Regions from separate parts of the Xylocopilactobacillus apicola genome, predicted to be linked through region 2. Evidence: predicted binding sites of a transcription regulator. Region 2 holds the regulator's gene; each other region holds the start of a gene.

Region 1 (7,622 bases), 230 kb from region 2:
AAGCACCCGAAGTGGCAGAAAACGGTGAACCTGGCCAAGAACGGGAACTTTATTTAGAGATGAAGTTGCTGGCAGACGTTGGTTTAGTTGGATTTCCTTCCGTTGGAAAATCAACATTTCTTTCGGTTGTCACAAGTGCGAAGCCTAAAATTGCGGCTTATGCTTTTACCACTTTAAGACCTAATCTTGGAGTTTTGCAGTTTAAAGATGGAAGAGAGTTAGTAATTGCCGATCTCCCTGGAATTATTGAAGGAGCGTCGACAGGAGTTGGCCTTGGCCTTGTTTTCTTGCGCCATATCGAACGAACACGAGTGCTCGTCCATTTAGTAGATTTAGATCCGGAAAACGGGCGCGATGCTTTTGAAGATTTTGAAGTAATTGAAGCGGAGCTGAAAACTTATGGGGAAGATGTTGCCAATAAGCCAACAATTGTCGTGGGAACTAAATCTGATCTTCCAGGGGCAGCGGAGAAGTTAGCACAGTTTAAACAATCTTTAACTGCGAAATACGGCGATCGCTTCACAGTTTATGAAATATCTAATCAGACTCACAAGGGAATCGATGACTTAGTTGCGGCGATGTTTAATGAGTTGTCGAAGGTGCCACGGGTCGTTGAAGAAAAAAATTCAGCACTTAAACACGTGGATTACAAATTTACGCCAGAGGAAGAGGGCTTCAAAATTACGAAGTTGGATGAAGGGCGTTACGAGCTTGAGAGTGAGAAAGTCATTAAACTATTAGATCGTTCTAATCTGGATTACTACGATGGCGTGATGCGTTTTGCGCGCTCGTTAAGAAAAATGGGTGTTGATGAAGCGTTGCGTAATTTTGGGGTTCAAGATGGTGACACGGTTGTGATTAAGGATTTTGAACTGGAGTTTAGAGATTAAGAATGGGGCAAAAAGCAAGAAGCACTAAGAGGACCAACGGTGTTTCGACTTATATCACGGGTTTTGATGGTCTTAGAACCATTGGAGTCTTATTAATAATCTTTTATCATTTGAATCCGCAGATATTCCCGGGTGGCTATTTGGGAGTGCCAATTTTCATGGTTCTCTCTGGCTACCTGATTACAGGTTCTTTGATACGCGAAGTTCAAAGAACTCATCATATTGACTACCGCGCATTCTTTATTCGACGGGCCAAGCGACTTTATCCGGCATTAGTAACGATGTTATTGGCTAGCAGCTCATATATTTTATTGTTTCAACGTAATTTGCTTGCCAAGCTTTGGCAGATTGTGTTGACTAACTTGAGTTATTTATATAATTGGTGGCAGATCTTTAATGGTCAATCTTACTTCGAAAGATTTGCTGACAATGAATCGCCATTTACGCATCTTTGGACCCTTTCAATTGAAGGGCAGTTTTATTTGATCTGGCCGCTGGTTATTTTTTTACTGTATAAGCTTCTGAAAACAAATGGCAAACGTTCGCTTGTTGTTTTAGGACTCGCAGTTTTGTCAGCACTTGAAATGGCGTTACTTTATAGTTCAGCTAACATTAATCGAGTTTATTATGGGACTGATACGCGGGCTTTTTCGATTCTTTTAGGTAGTGCCTTGGCATTTGTTTGGCCAGTTAATCGGCTAAATCCCAATTTAAAACGAGAAAGCCGCATTTTGATCGACAGCGTTGGGGCGATTGCGGCACTGGGAATGCTTGGGATGATTTTTACCGTGCGGGATCAATCAAGTGGGCTCTATCATTATGGGATGCTGATTTTTTCAGCTTTGGCGACGGTCTTGGTTGCGGTTATCGCACATCCTGGAGCCAGTTTTAACCGAATTTTAACTACGCGCACAGGCAGCTTTTTGGGAAAAATTAGTTATGGAATCTATATTTATCAGTTTCCGGTGCTGATTTTCTTTGAGAGCAAGGTCAAGCTGATCGCCAAACATCCGTTTCTTTATTCGATAGTTGAGTTATTCATAATATTTGTGATCAGTGCTTTTTCGTATTATTTTATCGAACAATATTTTGCTAAAATTACTTGGTCAAACTTCCAGGCTGATTTGAAAGATATTTTAGTTTTTAAAGGTCAAAAAGGCCTTAAGCTGCGGGGGAAAATCGGTCTTTGGATTTTGGCACCGTTGGTTTTGTTGGGTGTTAGCAGCAATGTGTACTCAGTTTTTGCAAAAGTTCAAAATCCCAATGACACAGCTTTGGCGCGCAAAATTAAGAAAAATGCTGCTGCCCAAAAAGTTCATAATCAATTGGCTGAAAAGAATGCGCAAAAAGCAAATCGTGAGGCAAAACAATTACAAAAAAACCAGGAACGTTCACGTTCAGTAAGTCGATCGACTCGGCGTGCTTTAACATTTGCTGCCAAAAAGAATCCGGTGAATCAAGAATATGAGAAGTATGGACTGACGCAATTTGAACTTCAATTGGCTCAAAGGACTAATCTGACTGCAATCGGGGATAGTGTGATGCTTGATGGGCAGGCAGATCTGACCAAAATTTTCCCTAAGATTGTAATTGATGCAGTAGTGAGTCGGCAGGCCAGCAGTTTACCTGATCTTCTAAAGAAAAAAGCTGAGCAAGGCGTGATTGCTTCGACGATTGTGATTGGTTTGGGGACAAACGGGACGTTGACGCCCGATTTAATTGAGCAGGCGATGCAAATTGCCACTGCTGAGCGTGATGTCTTTTGGATCACCGATCATGTTCCAACCAGGTCATGGCAAGATTCAAATAATGCGGTTATTATGCAAGAGGCAAAAAAATATCCGAATATGCATATTATTGATTGGCATCAGCATGTTGGCAACCATCGTGATTGGTTGTATGATGATTTAACCCATCCGACCCCAACGGGGGCGGTGCAGTACGGCACATTTATTGCTAAGGAGATTCTCCAATTTTTGGAGCAGAAATGATAAATTTAAATGGAAATTGAATTTTTAGGAACTGGAGCAGGAGCTCCTTCAAAAAGTCGTAACGTTACGAGTGTGGCTTTAAAATTATTAGATGAAATTAATGAAGTTTGGCTGTTTGATGTCGGCGAAGCGACCCAACACCAAATATTAAAGACTAATCTGCGTCCGCGCAAAATTGCAAAAATATTTATTACTCATATGCATGGTGATCATATTTTTGGTTTGCCTGGTTTTTTGTCGAGTCGTTCTTTTCAAAATGGAGAAGAAGCGATCGATATTTATGGACCAGTTGGGATCAAAGATTACGTGATGATGAGTTTAAAACTTTCGGGCACCCATTTGGGATATCGCATTAATTTTCATGAGTTGAAAAATGATCAAGGAGTCTTGATTGATGATCAGAATTTTCGGGTTGAATATGCTTTATTAGACCATCGGATTGCGAGTTTTGGTTATCGAATCACCGAGGCGGATAAGCCTGGCGAATTATTGGTTGATAAGTTGCGTGAAGAAAATGTACCGTCCGGCCCGCTTTATGGTAAGTTAAAAAGCGGAGAAGATGTCACCCTGCCGGATGGACGGACACTCTACGGGCATGATTACGTTGGTCCGACAATTCCAGGGCGTGTAGTAGCAATTTTTGGTGATACAAGAATTAGTAAGAACCACCAACTTTTGGCTCACAACGCGGATGTGATTGTTCATGAGAGTACTTTTGCCAGCCAAGAGCGTGATATTGCGCGCCAATATTACCATTCGGCGAGTACTCAGGTTGCGCAGATGGCAAAAGATGCTAAGGCGAAACACTTGCTCTTAACGCACATTTCAGCTCGTTATCTGGGTAAATCGGCTCAAATTCTCCAAAAACAAGCGGAGAAAATTTTCCCGGGAGTTCGAGTTGCTAATGATTTCAGTATCTTCAAAATTCCTCCAAAAAAAGGAGTTTAAATGGCTAAAAGAGTAGTTATTGTGACGGGCGCAACTTCGGGAATCGGATTTGTTGTAGCGAAACTTTTGGTCCAAAGACATTATTTTGTAGTGATGGTCGGACGCAGTTCTGAACGACTTTTGCAATCACAAGCCAAAATTGATCCTAAGCGTGAATCATCTGAAATTATGAGCTGTGATTTGTCGCAGCAAAAAGCCATTAAACGTTTGGTGCAGATAGTTTCCGATAAATATATAGTCACAGCCTTAATCAATCTTGCCGGAAGCGGACATTTTAAAACCGTCCTTGAGACAAGTGATGATGAGATCGCTCAGACTTTTGCAGCAAATACGTTAGGACTGATCTATCTGACAAAGGGAATTGCAGCGCTAATGGTAGCTCAGGGCTTTGGTCAGATCATTAATGTTGCTTCAATGGCGGGCAAGCTTACAACGCCCAAAGCGACGATTTATGGGAGTTCAAAAGCGGCAGTGATTGCTTTTTCTAATGGCTTGCGCCTTGAACTTCGAAGTAAGGGAGTGAAGGTGTCGACGGTCAACACTGGTCCAGTTGCAACACCATTTCTCACCAAAGCTGACCCGAGCGGCAATTATGAACATTCAGTTGCACCTTATCTTTTGAGCTCAAAAGTCGTGGCAAAGAAAATAGCGTCCCTACTGGAACGCTATCAGCGTGAAGTAAATCTGCCATGGTACATGGAAGCGGCAGCTAAGTTTTATCCCTTTGTACCGCATCTGGGCGACTATTTGGCAGGCGTAGTTTTTAACAAAAAGTGATCAGTTAAAGAATCCGCGCTTTTTCAGGATAATATAGACCCAAAACATCAAAAGGATCGTGCCAATTGTGATCAAAAGCCAGGCAGAGGCTTCCTCTTCTCCTGGTAAAGTGACGTTCATGCCGAAAAATCCGACGATAATCGCAGGAATTGCCAGAACAATTGAGGCAACAGTGAGAATGCTCATTGAACGATTGGTTTTGTTGTTTACAATATTTTCGTAAGCGTCGGAAAGCAAATTCATGATCTTGGTTGAAATATTGGCCATATCTAAAGCTTGCTTCATTTCAATTTCGATATCTCTTAGATATTTAATCTCGGGGGTATCGATTTTTTGTTGATATTCTTTTCGAAATTGCTGCAACGTTGCGCGATTTTTTTCGAGCGCACTTAAATAATAAATAAGTTCAACTTTGACATTTAGCAGCTCGCTTAAGTATTCGCTATTGCGTTTATGATAGAGTTCGCTTTGCAGGAGGTTGCGTTTTCGCTCCACCTCTGAAAGAGCATCTAAATATTGAGCTGTCAGATTGTAAAAGGCATTTAAAACCAAATCGAAAGGTTGCATTTTTTCAGGTGGGATGGACTCTTTATAACCCTCGGGCATTTTTTGAATGATGTCAGAGAGCATCTGGCTAGTTGCGTAGTTAGTAAAAGTAATGAGCCGCGTGGAATTCTGAATGAAAAAGGCAATTGGTTGAATTTTCACTCCTTTTTTAACTTTTTCAGCAATCCCGTTTACGATCACCAGATCAGTATCTTCATAATGATCGTAGCGCGGCGACTCAAAATTATCTGTTGCATATTGAATCATTTCCCAACTGAGGTTGTAATCAGCTCTCACTTGGCCAATTTCTTCGTCGCTCGGGTTAATGATTTGAATCCATTCGAAGTTTGAATAACTATTTTCTGTTTTTATCATTTTTTTCACCAATAAACATTATACCAAAAGTCAAAAAAGATGTTTTGACAATTTGACCAATCCTGACTATAATATATGCAAACGAATTTAGAGGTAATAATTATGGACCAGAATAAATTTACTAATACATTAAATGAAGCGATTCAGGCAGCACAACAATTAGCAATTGAAAACCAAAACTACGAAATCGATGTCCCACACTTAATTAAAGCTATTATGGAGCAAGACGACTCATTGGGAGCGACGATCTTTAGCGGCGAGAAAATTGATAATGAGGTTATATCCGCGGAGTTGGCACAAGAAATTGCCAATCTTCCTAAAGTCTCTGGCAGTAATTCAAATTACGGTCAAACGATCTCGCGGGATTTACTCAATCTTTTCACTGAAGCTCAGAAAATCGCCAAGACTTATGGAGACGAGTTTGTGGCGGTGGATACAGTCCTTTTGGCTTTATTCAATTTGCGCCAGCTAGCTTTTACCAAGTTCTTGGAAGGCCGTGGACTAAATCAGACTAAGATGAAGAAAATTGTTGAAGATCTTAGAGGCGGCAGTAAGATTACAAGCCAAGATGCTGAGAAAAATTACAAGGCGCTAGAGAAATATGGTACCAATATGATCGCAGCAGCTCGCAAAGGAAACGCGGATCCAATTATTGGGCGTGATGCGGAAATTATGAACGTGATTCGGGTACTTTCTCGCAAGACGAAGAATAATCCAATTTTAATCGGGGATCCGGGAGTTGGAAAAACGGCGATCGTTGAAGGTTTAGTTCAGCGGATGGTGAACGGCGATGTACCAGATAATTTGAAAGATAAAATTGTTTACAACCTTGATATGGGAGCACTCATTGCAGGAGCTAAGTATCGTGGTGAGTTTGAAGAACGTCTGCAGGCGGTTTTAAAAGAAGTCAAAAAAGCTGACGGACGAATCATTCTTTTTATCGACGAAATTCACAATATTGTTGGTGCGGGCAAAACCGAAGGCAGTATGGATGCAGGAAATCTCTTAAAACCAATGCTGGCCCGCGGCGAGCTGCGCTTAATTGGAGCTACGACGCTTGATGAATATCGGCTTTACATCGAAAAAGATAAGGCGCTAGAGCGAAGATTCCAACGAGTTACAGTTGATGAACCAACCGTTGAAGACACAATTAGTATTTTGCGGGGGTTAAGAGAGCGGTTTGAAGTTTATCATGGCGTTAGAATCCATGATAGTGCGTTGGTTGCTGCGGCAACTCTTTCCAATCGTTATATTACCGATCGATATTTGCCCGACAAGGCAATTGATCTAGTGGACGAGGCGAGTGCTAATATCAACGTTGAGATGCACTCCGTGCCCGAAGAGCTTGATGAGAGTAACCGCAAATTGATTCAACTGCAAATCGAAGAGGAATCTTTGAAGAAGGAAACTGATAAGGCTTCGGAAATTCGGTTGGCTGATACCAAAAAGGCGATCGCCGAAGCGAAAGAAGAGAATAACAAGCTGAAAGCGCGCTGGGATCAAGAGTTGAAATCGATTAATAGCTTAAATGAAAAGAAGAAGCAAATCGAAAAAGCACGTCATGATCTGCAAGAAGCTCAAAATCGAAGTGATTTTGAAATGGCGGCGAAAATTCAGCACGGAACTTTGCCTGAATTAGAACGCGAACTTGAAGAAGACGAAAGCAACTCGAAGAATCATACTGACTGGATGGTTGACGAATCGGTGACGGAAAATGAGATTGCTGAAGTAATTAGTCGACAAACGGGAATTCCGATCTCCAAATTAGTTCAAAGTGATCGGGAGAAGCTTTTGCACCTTGAAGATGATTTGAAGAAACAAGTGATCGGGCAAGACGAAGCAATCAAAGTCGTATCTGATGCTATTATTCGGTCTCGGGCAGGAATTCAAGATCCTGATCGACCGTTGGGCAGTTTTATTTTCCTAGGACCAACAGGAGTTGGTAAGACTCAGCTTGCTAAAAGTTTAGCTGAATTGTTATTTGATTCTGAGAAACACATGGTCAGAATTGACATGAGTGAGTACATGGAGAAAGAGTCGGTCTCACGTTTGATCGGAGCAGCACCAGGATATATTGGTTACGAGGAAGGTGGCC
Region 2 (7,622 bases):
CAAGATAATGATAGAAATTAGGACCATAAAATTCTAGTTCATCGCCTTCGGAAAAATTATTACGTTCCTGGATAATAACGCGACCATTTTGAAAACCTTGGACCTCACCGATGAATTCATAACCCAAATCAGGTTTGACGTGAGCAAATAACTCATCATCTTTACTTGGCGCACCATTAAAAAAGCCAAATGACATCCGGCGCTGAGATATCTTCGACAATTCCTCAATCCATGCTGGATCGACAGTGAAATTATCTGGATCAGCAAGATAAGCATCTACAGCGGTCCGATAGACGTTAGCTACTGTCGAAACATAATGAATCGTCTTCATGCGCCCTTCAATTTTAAGACTATCCACACCGGTTGAAAGCATTCTGCCAATTTCAGGAATCAGGCTCATGTCAACCGCTGACATCGTAAATTGCTCATCTCCTGTCAATGAACGCCCAGTTTCATCAGTTAAATTATAGAGAAATCGACAATTTTGTGCACACCCGCCACGATTAGCATCCCGCCGATTCATATAATTACTCATTACACAACGCCCAGAATAACTAATACACATTGCACCTTGAATAAAAGCCTCAATCTCCACATCAGTATGCTCTTTAATTTCTTTAATCTCTTCATAGGTCGTCTCCCGACCCAAAACCACTCTTTCTAGCCCGTGTTTTGCCCAAAAATTTACTGCCTCATAATTAACAGCTGATGCTTGAGTCGACAAATGGACCGGCAATCCTGGAACCTGCGTTAAAACCGCGCTAATAATGGCGGGATCTGAAACGATGATCGCGTCAATTCCTGCATCCCTGACTTCGGTCAAGTAAGAGATCATATCTGTTAACTCGTTTTCGTGGCAAACAATGTTGGCCGCCAAATAAACTTTAGCTGATTTTGCATGCGCATATTCAGCACCTTCACGCATATCTTCAATTGAAAAATTGCTGGCCCTTGACCTTAACCCCAGCCGCTCACCTCCAATATAGACTGCATCTGCTCCGTAATCAATTGCAACATGCAATTTCTCAGGAGTTCCTGCGGGAACTAAAACTTCTGGTTGATTGGTCATTTAATATCTCCTAACTGATAATGATAAAATCCGGTCGAAATTTTTCGATCTGCTGGTAATTTTTCTTTTAATTCAGTGTTTAATTCTTCGAAATTCGACTCACCTGATTCCAATAATTTGCGGGCTCGAATGAAAATTTCCATAATTGATAACCAGTTCTCACTTGGATAGAACTTGCTATCAAAGGTATAATGACAAATTCCCAATACAACTAATTCAGGTAACTGTTCTAACAAATTGAGATCCTCTGGCCCGTACATGTGAGTTCCATTTTGATCTTCAAACATTGTATATATATCTTCTGGTTTCTGCGGTAAATTAACGTGATAAACTTGATTAAAATTAAACTCGGATGATTTATTTTCGTAATCCAAATAATTATAAATCAAACTTCTAGCCGAATGTTCAATTGCAATCGGACCAAAGAGTTGCATAATTGGGGGAACTTGCAATTTAGGAATCAATTCCTCCAGCTCCACATAAGGAAGCTCTCGCGCAATTCTTACATAAGATGCTCCTTCGTTACCCCAAAAATTTATCATCCCCGAGTTAGTATCGAGAACCTCTCCGTTATATATGAATTTTTGGCTCGGAAATTTCTCCTGAATTAAATTCACCGCTCCTGCATCACCGACCATCACATAATCAACCCCAATTGTTAAAAGATCAGCTAAATACTTCTCATAAGCAAGCAATTTATCATTATGTAAAATAGCATTAGCGGCAACCACCACTTTTTTGCCGAGCTGATGGGCCGTTTCCGTTAATCGTTGAGTTTCCAAGACATTATAGTCAGTAGGCAACCGTAACCCAAAATCATTGTTTCCGATTATTAAAGTATCAATTCCTAAATCAAAAAGAGAACCCGCAACTTCTTTTGCGGGTACTGTTGAAGAATATTCGATCATCGTCAAATTTTGACCTTATCTTTCTTTTTAGTGGATTTTGTAACTCGCATTTTAAACTGTTCCCCTTTAGCACCAATTGTCACCGAATCGCCACGAGAAATTTCTCCGCTCAATAGCTGTTCACTCATGACATCTTCTAATTCATTCTGTAAAACTCTCCTAATTGTTCGAGCTCCATATTCGGGATTATATCCTTTGTCAGCAATCAAATTAATTGCACTCGGAGTTAATTTTAGAGAAATTCCCATTTCGTCCAAACGATGAACAAAAACACCAACCATCAATTTAACAATTTGGCGAACTTCATCTTTAGTTAAGACCTTAAAGATAACAATTTCGTCGATTCGATTAAGAAATTCTGGCCGATAAGTTTCTTTTAGCACTTCGCGAATTTTATTCTCAATAGCAATATCGCTGGTTACATTATTTTTCGCGCCAAAGCCAACCTCGTGTTCATCTCTAAGACTAGTTGCACCTAAATTAGAAGTCATGATAATAATTGTATTACGAAAATCCACTCTCCGACCGCGCGCATCAGTCAAGTATCCGTCATCTAAAACCTGCAAAAGCAGATTAAATACATCCGGATGAGCCTTTTCAATTTCATCAAATAAAATAACTGAATAAGGATGATTACGAACTTTTTCTGTTAATTGGCCGCCTTCTTCATACCCAACATATCCTGGAGGAGAACCAATCAAACGGCTGGTAGTATGTTTTTCCATATACTCAGACATATCAATTCGGATTATATTATCAGCAGAACCAAACAGTGCATCCGCCAACGATTTAGCAAGCTCGGTTTTCCCAACCCCAGTTGGGCCTAAAAACATAAACGAACCCATCGGACGGCCAGGATCTTTTAATCCACTTCTTGTTCTTCTGATTGCCCGAGAAATAGCTGATACTGCAGAATCTTGTCCGATCACCCGTTGATGCAAAAATTCTTCTAAGTTAACCAAACGCTCAGACTCTTTTTGAGTCAACTGCATTACTGGGACCCCAGTCCACTCAGAAACTATTTCAGCAATATCTTCACCCGTCACGATCAATTCATCAGAGCGTGGGACAGTAACATTAACCCCATATTTGGCATCTCCTAATTTATCTCTTAATTCAAATTCTTGTTTACGAATTTTAGCAGCTAGCTCAAAATCTTGATTTTTGACAGCGTCTTCTTTTTCAATCTCTATTTTCGCCAACTCTTTACTGATATTTACCATTTGAGAACTAGTAGAATTGGCTAAATGAACCTTCGCAGATGCTTCATCTACAAGATCAATTGCCTTATCCGGCAAAAAACGATTGGTAATGTAACGATTTGATAGTTCGACCGCAGCATCAATTGCTTCATCACTTATCTTGAGATGATGATGAAGTTCATATCGCTCACGCAAGCCTTTTAGAATTTCCCTAGATTCATCTACCGTTGGTTCATTGACCATAACTGTCGCAAATCGTCTTTCTAAAGCTGCATCTCTTTCAATATACTTTTGATACTCATTAAGCGTTGTCGCTCCAATCAACTGGATTTCGCCACGGGCTAAAGCCGGTTTCAAAATATTAGATGCATCAATTGCACCTTCTGCCCCACCTGCTCCAATTAACGTATGTAGCTCATCAACGAAAAGGATTATATTATCACTGTCAGAAATTTCTTTAATCACTTTTTTTAAGCGGTCTTCAAATTCGCCACGATATTTAGTTCCTGCCACGAGTGATCCCGTGTCAAGCATCATTAAACGATTATTTAACATTTCAGAAGGCACTTGCCCATCAACAATTCTTTCGGCCAAACCTTCAGCAATCGCAGTTTTGCCAACTCCTGGCTCACCAATTAAAACAGGGTTGTTTTTCGTCCGACGTGATAAAATTTGAATTACTCTTTGAACCTCTCGATTTCGACCAATTACAGGATCAATCCCGTTATTACGCGCTGATTCAGTTAAATCACGGGCTAAATTATCCAACGTTGGGGTCTTTGAAGCTCCCTTAGATCCTTGAAGCTCAGAACCAGCCCCCATCCGTCGTTTCCCAAAATTTCTCCCAGGTACATCTGTAATTCCCATTTTTTTAAGCAATAATTGGCGAGTTTTTTCTAAATTTAACCCTAGATTAATCAAAATTCTCGTTGCTAAAACGTCATCTTCACTTAAAATTCCAAGCAAAATATGCTCTGTTCCAATTTTAAGGGCACCTAAACGTTTTGCTTCATCACCTGCATAAGCCAGAATCTCCTTAGCTTTTTGAGAATATCCCAGACTTTCCTTATCGACATTTGTAATTTTATTATCAGAGCTAAAACCAGTCAAATCATTGATTTCCTCCTGAATATCTGCTTCATTAATGTTTAATTTGCGCAAGGTTTTACCTGCAATTCCCTCGGGTTCAAGCACTAATGCTAATAGTAAATGCTCAGTAGATACCGCAAAATGGCCCAACATTTTCGCATTGGTTTGAGAAATCTCCAGTACCATCCTAGCACTGGGCGTAAATAAGTTATCCAATTTAAACCTCCTCGATGAGGATTTCATCTTCTTTGTTAATTATATAATAATTTTAGCTAATTTTCGTACTCTAGCTTAGTTAAAATGCATTTAAAAATATGTGCTCGCAATTTATTTTGACTGGGCTTATCCAACTCTCCTAAAGCATCGTTATCAATTGCTGCAAGAATTATTCGGCCGCAGGGAACATCTATTATTTCATCATTAATCAGTTGCTTAATGATCGTAGATGCGTCAGTTAAAGTCAAAACTGAACCCACTTCAGACTTAACTTTTTCCAACAAATCTCTGGTGCTGACAAACTGTAATTTAACGATTCGAATATAGCCACCGCCGCCCCTTTTACTTTCGACGTAATAACCATGCTTGGCATCGAAACGAGTCTTGATCACATAATTAATTTGTGAGGGAACTACATTGAAATATTCGGCGATTTGTTGGCGTCGTAATTCAACTTCGAAATTCTCATTTAAAATATTTTTAATATACTGTTCAATCAGATCAGATAAATTATTCGATTGGCTCATTTTTATTCCTTGACTATATTTGACTAACATTATAATACGAGGAGATTCAAATTTAAACCCTTGGACGATTTAAATCCGATTGGGCCTTTTTTTCCAAGTAAAATATCTTATAATAAAGTTATAGGAAATGGTAATAAATAATGGAAATGTCTAAACAACATGATTTTATGAATCGCGAGATTAGTTGGCTTGCCTTTAACGACCGAATTCTGGACAACGCTCAGTCGCCCGCGATTCCACTTTTGGAGCGAACGAAATTTTTGAAAATTACTCAAGCAAATCTTGATGAGTGGTATATGATTCGGGTTGCTAGTTTAATTCGCGAAGTTCAAGCTGGTGATTTTAATCCCGATAAATCTGGACTGGCGCCAAATACGCAACTCAATCAAGTTCGAAAATTAGTTAAGAGGCAGTTAAAAAGGCAAAATAAAATTTGGCTAAAAATAAAAGGTGACCTCGCAAATCACAAAATCAATTTATTAGACTACCAAAAACTCAGTGTTGAACAAAGAAAATTTGCTGATAATTATTTCCTTACAACTGTCAGCCCGCTAATTGAGGTAGAACTTCTGCCAAAGGATATTCCCTGGCCTGAGATGGAAAACGGTGCTATGTATTTCGTATCAGAGATGATCAGTGCCCAAGATCCTTCCAAGCATATTTTTTCCCATTTTAAACTCCCGCCTTTAAATCGACTCCTCGTCTTACCAGAACAAAGTAACTGTTTTATCTTGTTAGAACAAATTATTAAGGCTCACTTTAAAGAATTAATCCAAGCTAAATTTAAAGGACGTTTTATTGCTCAAAAAATTTACCTTTATCGAATTTTAAAAGATATGGACATTAGAAGTCTGCCTAAAGAGAGCAAGAATACTGAACAAGCGGTCGAAATTGCCCTTGAAAAAAGAGCCTCAGCTCCTGTAATTTTTCTGGCAGTCGACAGCTCAATGCCGCGTAAAACTTTGAAAACTTTAACAGAAGTCCTTGACGTTAATCCTTTAAATACATTTCATATTAATGGCGATTGGGACTACAACTTCATTGACCAGCTTTGTCAGAGTATTGTTAATGCCCCAGCCAATCTCCATTTTCAAAAAAGAAGTCCTCATCACGAAAGCGATCTTGAAGGAACAGAAATTTTTGCTAAGATTCAAAATCACGATTATTTATTGCATCATCCTTATGATAGTTACGACGGCGTCGTGAATTTCTTTGCGCAAGCGGCAATTGATCCCACTGTAAAAGAGATTTATGTAACAATTTATCGGACCTCTCACGACTCACCAATTGTGAAATCTTTAGCTGATGCAGCAAAACATGGCAAAAAGGTTAATGTCTTAATTGAGGTTAAAGCTCGTTTTGACGAGGAACATAACATTAAAGTCGCCGATTATTTGCGTGGAATTGGGATAAATGTTTACACAAGCTTTCCAGATCTTAAGATCCACTGTAAAATGGCTTTAGTGGTTAGAGACGACAAAAGCACGATTGCTCATCTGGCGACAGGAAATTATAATGAGGCAACAGCCAAAGGCTACACCGATTTTAGTTTTTTTACAGCCCGTCTGAAATACGCTAAAGACATTAAACGGATTTTCCAGTATATTAATGGGAAGAAAAAGTTGCCTAATAAGCTCAACAAGCTCTATATTGCCCCAAATATGCTTAGGTCAAAATTAGAGCATGAGATCAAAAAAACGATTAAAAAGGCTCAAGACGGAGAAAACTGTGAAATTTGGATCAAATGTAACTCCCTCTCCGATTATAAATTAATTAAAAATTTGTATGATGCCAGCTCCAAGGGTGTTAAAGTTCATCTTTTAATCCGCGGACTTACAACTGCTGTCCCTCAATTACCTGGAGTAAGTACTAATCTACACATTCACTCGATTGTCGGACGCTTGTTAGAACACTCTCGCGTTTATATTTTTATCTCTGAGAAAAATTATAAATGTTACCTTTCCTCTGCCGATGTCATGCCAAGAAATTTCGATCGACGAATTGAAACGCTTTTTCCAATCGAAGATCCTGATTTAAAAGAACGCATTTTGAACATCTTCGAGCGCATGTGGAATGACCGGGTGCAAAGTTATACCAAACACGCTAATGGAACTTACATGAAACGAATTAATAATAAAAATGCCACAAAAATTGTACCAATTCAGGAACAGTTTCTGATCGAGGCAGAGAAAAAGGAAAATTAATGAACCAGAAAATTGCAATCCTAGATTTAGGATCAAATTCGATTCGCACAACCATCACCGAGTACGATTCCAATGGTGAATTTCAAGTACTAGCTAGACGCCAAGAAATGGTTAGAATCTCTCAAGGAATGGGGCAAAAACAGCTCTTAAGACCTGAGGCGATTAATCGGACTTTAGGAGTTCTCGCTCAATTCAAGGCAGAATATGCGAAATATCAGCCTTTGAAAATCATTGCCGTTGCCACTGCAGCTGTTCGTCAAGCTCGCAATCAAGCGGTTTTTCTAACCCAATTTGAAGAGCTGATGGGATTTCCATTACGAGTAATCACTGGTATTGAGGAGGCAGAATATGATTACTACGGCGTGATCAGTACGCTCGCGCCCGAAAACGGACTTATCCTTGACACT
Region 3 (7,622 bases), 550 kb from region 2:
AGTTGATAATAAGCTTGCTGCGTCCTGAAAATCAAGGGTATCAGCATTCACTTTGTCTTGATTTCGATCGTACAAAATCAATGTATCCGCAAGTCCTTGAGCCACAATGATGTGTGCCACGGTCGAGCCAACGTTTCCCATTCCCATAATTCCAACTGTTCTTGCCATTTCTGTACTCCTTTTTTTGTATTGTTTCCATTATAACAACGTTTTGCCGAATCACAACAGTTTTATACAAAAAAATGAAATAATATGAATATTTACTGAAAATTCAATAAAAATAAAATTTATGCGTAATTTATAGATAGGCGGGATTTAAGTGAGGAAGGAGGAATGCTCACAAGAGAACTTGATTTCGCCGGAATAAAATTGAAGGAGCACTTATGACAAGAAGATTTATTACGCCGTCGAACGATTTGGTGTTTAAGAAGACGTTCACTGATGCCGAAAATACTCACATTTTGATTCATTTAATTGAAGATTTTACAGGACTCGTCGTTACGGATATTCATATCGACCATCCCTACAACTTCAATAACTTGGAGGAATTCAAGACAAACGAGCGCCTAGAATACACAGCTGTTGATATTTACGCCAAATTACAAGATGGCACGGGAGTAATTATTGAATTACAGGTGGCAAAAGAGTTACAATTAGCGGAGAGAAATTTGTATTATTTTGCCAAGAAATATGCCGACAACTACTCGTCGAAGAAAAACATCACGATTGAAAAGGACAAGTATAGTTCTTTGAGACCAGTGTATCAGATCATAATTTTGTATGAGAATTATTTTGACGATGATCTGCCGATTCATACTTTTAGGTATCGGTGTGATGAGACGGGAGAGAAGTTGTTGGACTCTCGGGGACAAGAAGACTCGATGATCATATTTTTAGAATTACACAAGCCACTGGACAAATTAAGTGAGTTGTTAAGGGATTGGTTTTTGTATTTTCTAGCGAGGGAATTGAGTAAGGAAGCGCCGAAGTACATTGTGGATGCGCAGAAAGTTTCCGAGTATGTGAACTTAAAGAAGGAGGAGCGAGCAGTGTTAATTGACATAGAGAAGAGGCGTGCAGATTCTGATACTTTTATAGCACGCGTTAAGTTGAATACTCGAGCAGAGACTCAAGCGGAGGACCGCAAGAAGTTCGAGGTTGAGTTGGAGGAGGAACGCAGAAAGTTTGAGGAGCAAACGCGAGAGAAAGCCCGCAAAATGCTGGCAAAAGGCTATGACCTGGAGGATATCAGCGAGATCACGGACTTGAGTGTTTCGGAGATCGAAAAGTTGAGATAAGAATTGCGGGCAGCGATAAGCTGCTCGTTTTTGGAATAGGAGGAGCGAGCAGTATTAAGCGACATAGAGAAGAGGCGTGCGGGACTCTGACACGTTGATTGCACGCAACTTGAGCAGAGGCTCGCAAGAAGTTTAAGGAACAAATGCGAGAGAAAGCCCGCAAAATGCTGGCAAAAGGCTACGACCTGGAGGACATCAGCGAGATCACGGACTTGAGTATTGCCGAACTAAACAAACTTCAACAGAGTCTTCGCTCGCCTCAGTAACCGTTACACAAACCCAGCGAAATGAATTTGGCAAAGCTTCAAATTTGTCAAAAAGATTTTGACCTTCCCTGACTTTTATAGTATTATTCAGGAGTTGAATAAAACAAGAATGGAGTAATAAATGTTAGTACCTACAGTAATTGAGAACACATCACGCGGCGAAAGAGCCTATGACATTTATTCGCGGCTTTTAAAAGACCGGATTATCATGCTGTCCGGCGAAGTTGAAGACAATATGGCTAATACAATCATTGCGCAGCTATTATTTTTGGATGCGCAGGATTCTAACAAAGATATCTACCTCTATATCAATTCCCCTGGCGGCGTGATCACGTCAGGTCTCGCAATTTTGGACACGATGAACTTCATCAAGTCTGACGTGCAGACGATCGCAATGGGGATGGCAGCTTCGATGGCAAGCGTCCTTCTCACAAGCGGCACCAAGGGCAAACGCTTTGCGCTGCCAAATGCGGAAGTCCTAATCCACCAGCCACTTGGCGGTGCTCAGGGTCAGCAGACCGACGTCGAAATCCAGGCTAACCATATGTTAGAAACACGGAAAAAATTGAACCAGATTCTCGCAAAAGCAACTGGTCAAACTTTAAAGAAAATTCAGACTGACACGGAGCGTGATAACTATATGACCGCTCAAGAGGCAAAAGATTACGGCTTGATTGATGATATCATGACTAATACACCAACAGCTAAGAAATAGTTCGGACTAACACCCATTTCAAAAGTGGGTGTTTTTTTATCCTCAGAATTCATATCCATCTCTCAAAATCCGACTAGACCAATTTGGAAATTCGTTTGACAACATATCTCATAAATGGCATAATGTTCGAGGTTTGAACGAATATTAAATCCAAAAAAAGATATAGACCAATTTGAAAAGAGGATAAAAATATGTGTGGAATTGTCGGCGTCATCGGACGTGAAGATACGACAGAAATCTTATTGAACGGATTAGAAAAATTAGAATATCGTGGCTACGACTCAGCTGGCATCTTCGTGACTTCAGAGCACGGAGAGGGTCATCTGGTGAAAGAAAAGGGCAAAATCGCAGATTTGCGGGCAGCCGTCGGCTCTGAGGTTCAGGGAACGCTCGGAATTGGGCATACCAGATGGGCAACGCACGGAATCCCCAGCGACCACAACGCGCACCCGCAGGTTTCGGCTAACGGTCGTTTCTACCTTGTGCACAACGGCGTGCTTGAAAACTACGAAGAATTAAAAGCAAAATACTTGTCAAACGTTACTTTTACTAGTGAAACTGACACCGAAGTGGCAGTCCAGCTCGTGGAATATCTTGTCGACCAAGAGGGCTTAGACGTGCTGGCAGCTTTTCGCAAAATGGTCAGCATGATGAAAGGCTCTTACGCTTTCTTGATGATCGACCAAACTCAGCCAGATCAGCTTTACGTTGCCAAGAACAAAAGCCCGCTCTTGATCGGCTTGGCAGACGGCTTTAACGTAGTCTGCTCCGACAGTCTGGCGATGCTGAGCCTGACTCACGAATTCGACGAACTCCATGACGGCGAAACAGCGATCGTCACTAGCGACCACGTTGAAATCTTCGACCCCAACTATCAGGTGGTCGAACGGAAGCCTTACAAAGTTTCCTTGGACGCCGATGCAGTCGACAAGGGAACTTATCCTTTCTTTATGTTAAAAGAAATCGACGAACAGCCAGCAGTAATCCGCCGCTTAGTGAGCACTTACTTAGGCGAACGTGATGACTATCGCTTTGATCCGCAGCTAATTGCCAAAATGGCTGAGGCTGATCAAATTTATATCGTCGCAGCAGGTACAAGTTATCATGCAGGTCTTGCGGCGAAACAAATCGTCGAGGAAGTCGCTAAAATGCCGGTCGCCGTTGAGCTGGCTAGCGAGTTTGGCTACCACCTGCCAATCCTTTCCAAGCGCCCGTTCTTCGTCTTCTTGTCCCAAAGCGGCGAGACCGCAGACAGCCGCCAAGTGCTGGTCAAGATGAAAGAGCTGGGCTACCCGAGCTTGACGATCACAAACGTTGACCGCTCAACGCTTTCTCGTGAGGCTGATTTCACTGTTTTGCTAAACGCTGGTCCCGAAATTGCGGTGGCTTCGACGAAAGCTTATACAGCTCAGATTACCGTCATGGCGCTGTTGGCTAAAGCCTTAGGGCAAAAGCTCGGCACCGACGATGGCAAAATTGATCTGCGCAGCGAACTCAGTCTAGCAGCAAATGCGATGCAGACAATTGTGGATAACAAGGAAGCAATCGAAGGATACGCCAAAGAATTCTTCGAAACGACGCCAAAAGCGTTCTACATCGGACGTGGTCAGGACTACTTTGCGAGCTTGGAAGCAGCGTTGAAGCTAAAAGAGATCTCCTACATCCAAGCTGAGGGTTTCGCCGCAGGTGAATTGAAGCATGGCACGATCTCGCTCATTGAAAATGGGACGCCCGTCATTGCGCTTATCACCGATCAGGCAACAGCAGGACTGACACGAGGCAACATTAAAGAAGTCGAGGCTCGGGGAGCGAAAACTTTGAAAATCGTGAGCGAGAACTTGGCAGAATCAGCGGATCAATTGGTGCTGCCAGCCATCGCTTCGGTGCTCTCGCCGCTTCTAACGGTAATCCCAGCGCAACTCTTAGCATATTACGCAACGATTCAGCGGGGCTATAACGTTGATCAACCGAGAAATCTGGCGAAAAGTGTGACGGTTGAATAACAAATTGCAGGCGTGAGCCTGTTTTTTTGTGGGAAATTGTGCGAAAATAGAGGCGAATAAGATCAAAGAGGGATGATTGTGAGTAAAATAAAAACCGAAGTTGAAAGCTTTACCTTGGATCATACGCTGGTCAAGGCACCATACGTCCGCTTGATCGCCCGAGAGAAGGGGCAAAAAGGAGACGTGATCTCTAATTTTGATTTGCGGCTCTGTCAACCGAATCAAACAGCGATTCCAACGGCAGGCTTGCACACGATCGAACATTTGTTGGCGGGTCTCTTGCGAGATCGCATGTCAGGCGTGATCGATTGTTCGCCGTTTGGCTGTCGGACGGGCTTTCATCTCATCACTTGGGGCGAACCGAGCACCACAGAAGTTGCTCAGGCGCTCAAAAGTTCACTTGAAGCTATTGCAAACGAGATTGAATGGAGCGATGTGCCAGGCACCGACAAGTACAGCTGCGGCAATTATCGTGATCATTCGCTATTCTCGGCAAAAGAGTGGTGTCAAGATATTTTGGCACAGGGAATTAGCGACGACCCATTTAAACGGCACGTAATCTAAGGTCTTTTTGTCAAATTTTACAAATATTTTATGGTTAATTGAATGAGCGAGAACTTTTTACGTGTTAAAATGGTACTTGTAAGTTGATACTTATATTTCTTTTGGGAGGAAAATTAATGAGTAAGAAATTTAACAAAAGCGCAGTAATGGTCGCTGCAACAATGCTCGGCATGGGTGGTGTAATCACTACTCCATTGACAGTATTTGCTGACAGTGCCGGTGCTGCAGCCGGTGGTGATGCCAATGCTTCAACAACTACTCCGGCAACTAACCCTGCAATCCAATGGAAGGGTGGCGGAGCTAACGGCTCGGTTGTGGTTGGTCAAGATGCTACAACTGCAACTCCTGCGACGGGAACATCCATCGCCGGAATCTCTTGGCATACTGATGCTGCTAGCGCTATTCTTTCACTATTAGCAGTACCTAACTTAGACTTTGGTGCTTGGAAGTATACTGCTGGAGCTGATGGAGATGGTGCTTCAAATACAGTTTGGTATCCAGGTCAAGCAACAGCTGCAAAGACGGGTTCTTACGATCACGGAGGGATTACAGGAACTGCCAATTTTGCACCTTTGTTTGCTGATAAGACAGCTGTTGATGTTGATACTGCAACAAATAGAGCAAAGGAAGACGTTGATGGTTTCCAAGCAGCAAAAACTGCATCAGCTGCGGGTTCAAATGCAGCTCAGATTGCTACTGCAAAAAAAGATCAGGCAGCTTCTGGAGCTAGCGCTCACCGTTTTTTGGCAGTGAGAGATGGACGAGCTGGAGTTGCAGGTTGGAAAGTTCAGTTGGCTGTTGGTTCTTTTGACCGTGATGGTAGTTATGATGGAACTGCTGCTAACAATGATGGAACAACTAATGGTAATTCTCCACTTGGTGCGAGGTCTAAATTAGAAGGTGCAGCAATTATGATTAATACTGGAACCGATGGAATTAAGACTAGCAAGACAATGGATAATTTACTAACTGGTGCTAAAGCTCCAAAAGGTCCGACAGGGGATGCAGCAATTGTATACGCTGGTAAAGATCGAAATTCTGTTGTCGGGACGAAACCAACTCCTAATGACCCTAATTCGACGGGTTATAAATATGGTGATCCAGTAACTATTTTCAGTGCAACTCAAAGTACTGACCCCGGAAATGGTGCTGGTGGTTGGATAATGGACTTTGGTAAAAAGAATAGTGCGATGTTTACCAGTCCAATTGAAGGTTTAGGTACTTATACTGCAAGTTTGCAGTGGACTTTAGTAGCTGCTCCTTAAACAATCTAGATGATTATAAATGAACATTAGTGATGAGCTAATGTTTTTTTTTAGGAAAAATGGTATTTTTTTTTGACTTTTGGGTAACGACTCGAACGAAATATTGTTAAAATTAAGAAAAGTTTATTTAGAGGAAGCTAATGAAAAAAAAGTTTAGAATCATTTTTGCTATTAATATTTTTTTTCTTGCAATATTTTTGAATGAAAAGTTTGTAAGAGCTGATGGTGTACCATTCGATGTTTCAGTTATCACTCCGGAAAATCAAGTTGATGGCATAAATGGGTGGTTTAATGTTAAGGTTAAACCTGGTGATAGGCAGATTTTTCAATTAAACGTTAATAATCGTTCTAATCAGAAAATTCGAGTCGAAGTTGTTCCAACGGACGCAACTACTGCAAATTCAGGAGAAAGAGCCTATATACCGTTCAGCGGGCAAGTTGATCCCAGCCTTAAATATCGGTTTCCAAAGTTAACTCAAAAATCAAAGAAAATTACTATTCCGGCTCAGGATTCAAAATTAGTGACTTTTACAGTCGACGTCCCTAAAGGAGCCAAGAATCAAATGATTATGGGAGGTTTTTTTGTTAATCAGATTGGAAATAATTCTGAGAAACAAACAATTAGTAAAACTCAAAAGCAGAAAGTTCAATTAAGGAGTTATTATAATTATACGATAGCTGCAGTAATGAAAATTGGTAAAATGCCAGCTCCTAATTTGAAATTAAGTTCAATTGCTCCAGGTTTCCAGGGAGGATATGCCGCCTTTGGTGCCCGCATTCAAAATGAAAAAGCAAATTACATCTCTGATGTGACTGTGGATGCTCAGGTTACTAAGAAGGGGTCACAGAAAATTGTGACGAGTCGTAAGCAATCGGGCGTTGCGATGGCACCCAATTCCAGTTTTACTTATTATATGCAACTAGGAAAATTCTCGGTTTCCCCAGGCGTTTATCATTTGAATTTAGATGCCCGAGGAGCAGGAAAAAAGTGGCACTTCTCAAAGGATTTTGAAGTTACACGTAGTCAAGCTAAGGATTTAAACAACAACAATTTGCTGTTGCCAAAAAGTTATTTGTGGCTTTATATTTTAATTGCAGTAGTTGTACTTGTGCTTTTTGTCGGCGTAGTTATATTTTTCTATTTCCGTGGTCAAAATAAGGCACGACAACGTTTGGAGACAAATCTAAGAACGATGAATAAATCTTCTGGAACGTCAGAAGATTCAAATACTGATAATAATCGTAAGAGAGGAGCTCCACGTCGGAGAAGAAAATGAGAATTATTAAAAAAATAGGTTGGATTTTTATTTCTATTTTAGTTATTTTAATGGCATCCACCCCAGCATTGGCTGATGATCAAGGGGGCACTTACACAGTAAAACCGAATTTTCCGACAAACCAAATTTCCAAATATAATAATGGATATTTTGATTTATTGGTAACTCCAGGGCAAAAGCAACAAATCTCCATTGATATTAGCAATAATACAAATGCAACTAGGAAGTATCGAA

What was found. The regulator CtsR, encoded in region 2, represses protease genes until heat stress. The targets are predictions, from matches to a motif close to TTGGTCAAAAAAGGTCAAANA.
Region 1: the regulator CtsR is predicted to act here: its motif matches at 5,577-5,597, upstream of clpB (ATP-dependent chaperone ClpB).
Region 3: the regulator CtsR is predicted to act here: its motif matches at 1,620-1,640, upstream of clpP (ATP-dependent Clp endopeptidase proteolytic subunit ClpP).

What each region holds. Positions count from the first base shown of each region.
Region 1 is NZ_AP026802.1:1,758,505-1,766,126, reverse strand. It holds gene obgE (GTPase ObgE) at 1-890, shown strand, start outside; gene R8495_RS08495 (acyltransferase family protein) at 893-2,881, shown strand; gene rnz (ribonuclease Z) at 2,891-3,829, shown strand; gene R8495_RS08485 (SDR family NAD(P)-dependent oxidoreductase) at 3,830-4,606, shown strand; gene R8495_RS08480 (magnesium transporter CorA family protein) at 4,607-5,527, opposite strand; gene clpB (ATP-dependent chaperone ClpB) at 5,630-7,622, shown strand, end outside.
Region 2 is NZ_AP026802.1:1,525,396-1,533,017, forward strand. It holds gene R8495_RS07480 (peptidase U32 family protein) at 1-1,069, opposite strand, end outside; gene R8495_RS07485 (peptidase U32 family protein) at 1,066-1,977, opposite strand; gene R8495_RS07490 (ATP-dependent Clp protease ATP-binding subunit) at 1,980-4,484, opposite strand; gene R8495_RS07495 (CtsR family transcriptional regulator) at 4,541-5,011, opposite strand; gene ppk1 (polyphosphate kinase 1) at 5,152-7,215, shown strand; gene R8495_RS07505 (Ppx/GppA family phosphatase) at 7,215-7,622, shown strand, end outside.
Region 3 is NZ_AP026802.1:2,073,609-2,081,230, reverse strand. It holds gene R8495_RS10330 (lactate/malate family dehydrogenase) at 1-168, opposite strand, end outside; gene R8495_RS10325 (Rpn family recombination-promoting nuclease/putative transposase) at 384-1,298, shown strand; gene clpP (ATP-dependent Clp endopeptidase proteolytic subunit ClpP) at 1,686-2,279, shown strand; gene glmS (glutamine--fructose-6-phosphate transaminase (isomerizing)) at 2,471-4,282, shown strand; gene R8495_RS10310 (S-ribosylhomocysteine lyase) at 4,355-4,846, shown strand; gene R8495_RS10305 (hypothetical protein) at 4,963-6,111, shown strand; gene R8495_RS10300 (WxLIP family cell surface protein) at 6,252-7,388, shown strand; gene R8495_RS10295 (WxLIP family cell surface protein) at 7,385-7,622, shown strand, end outside.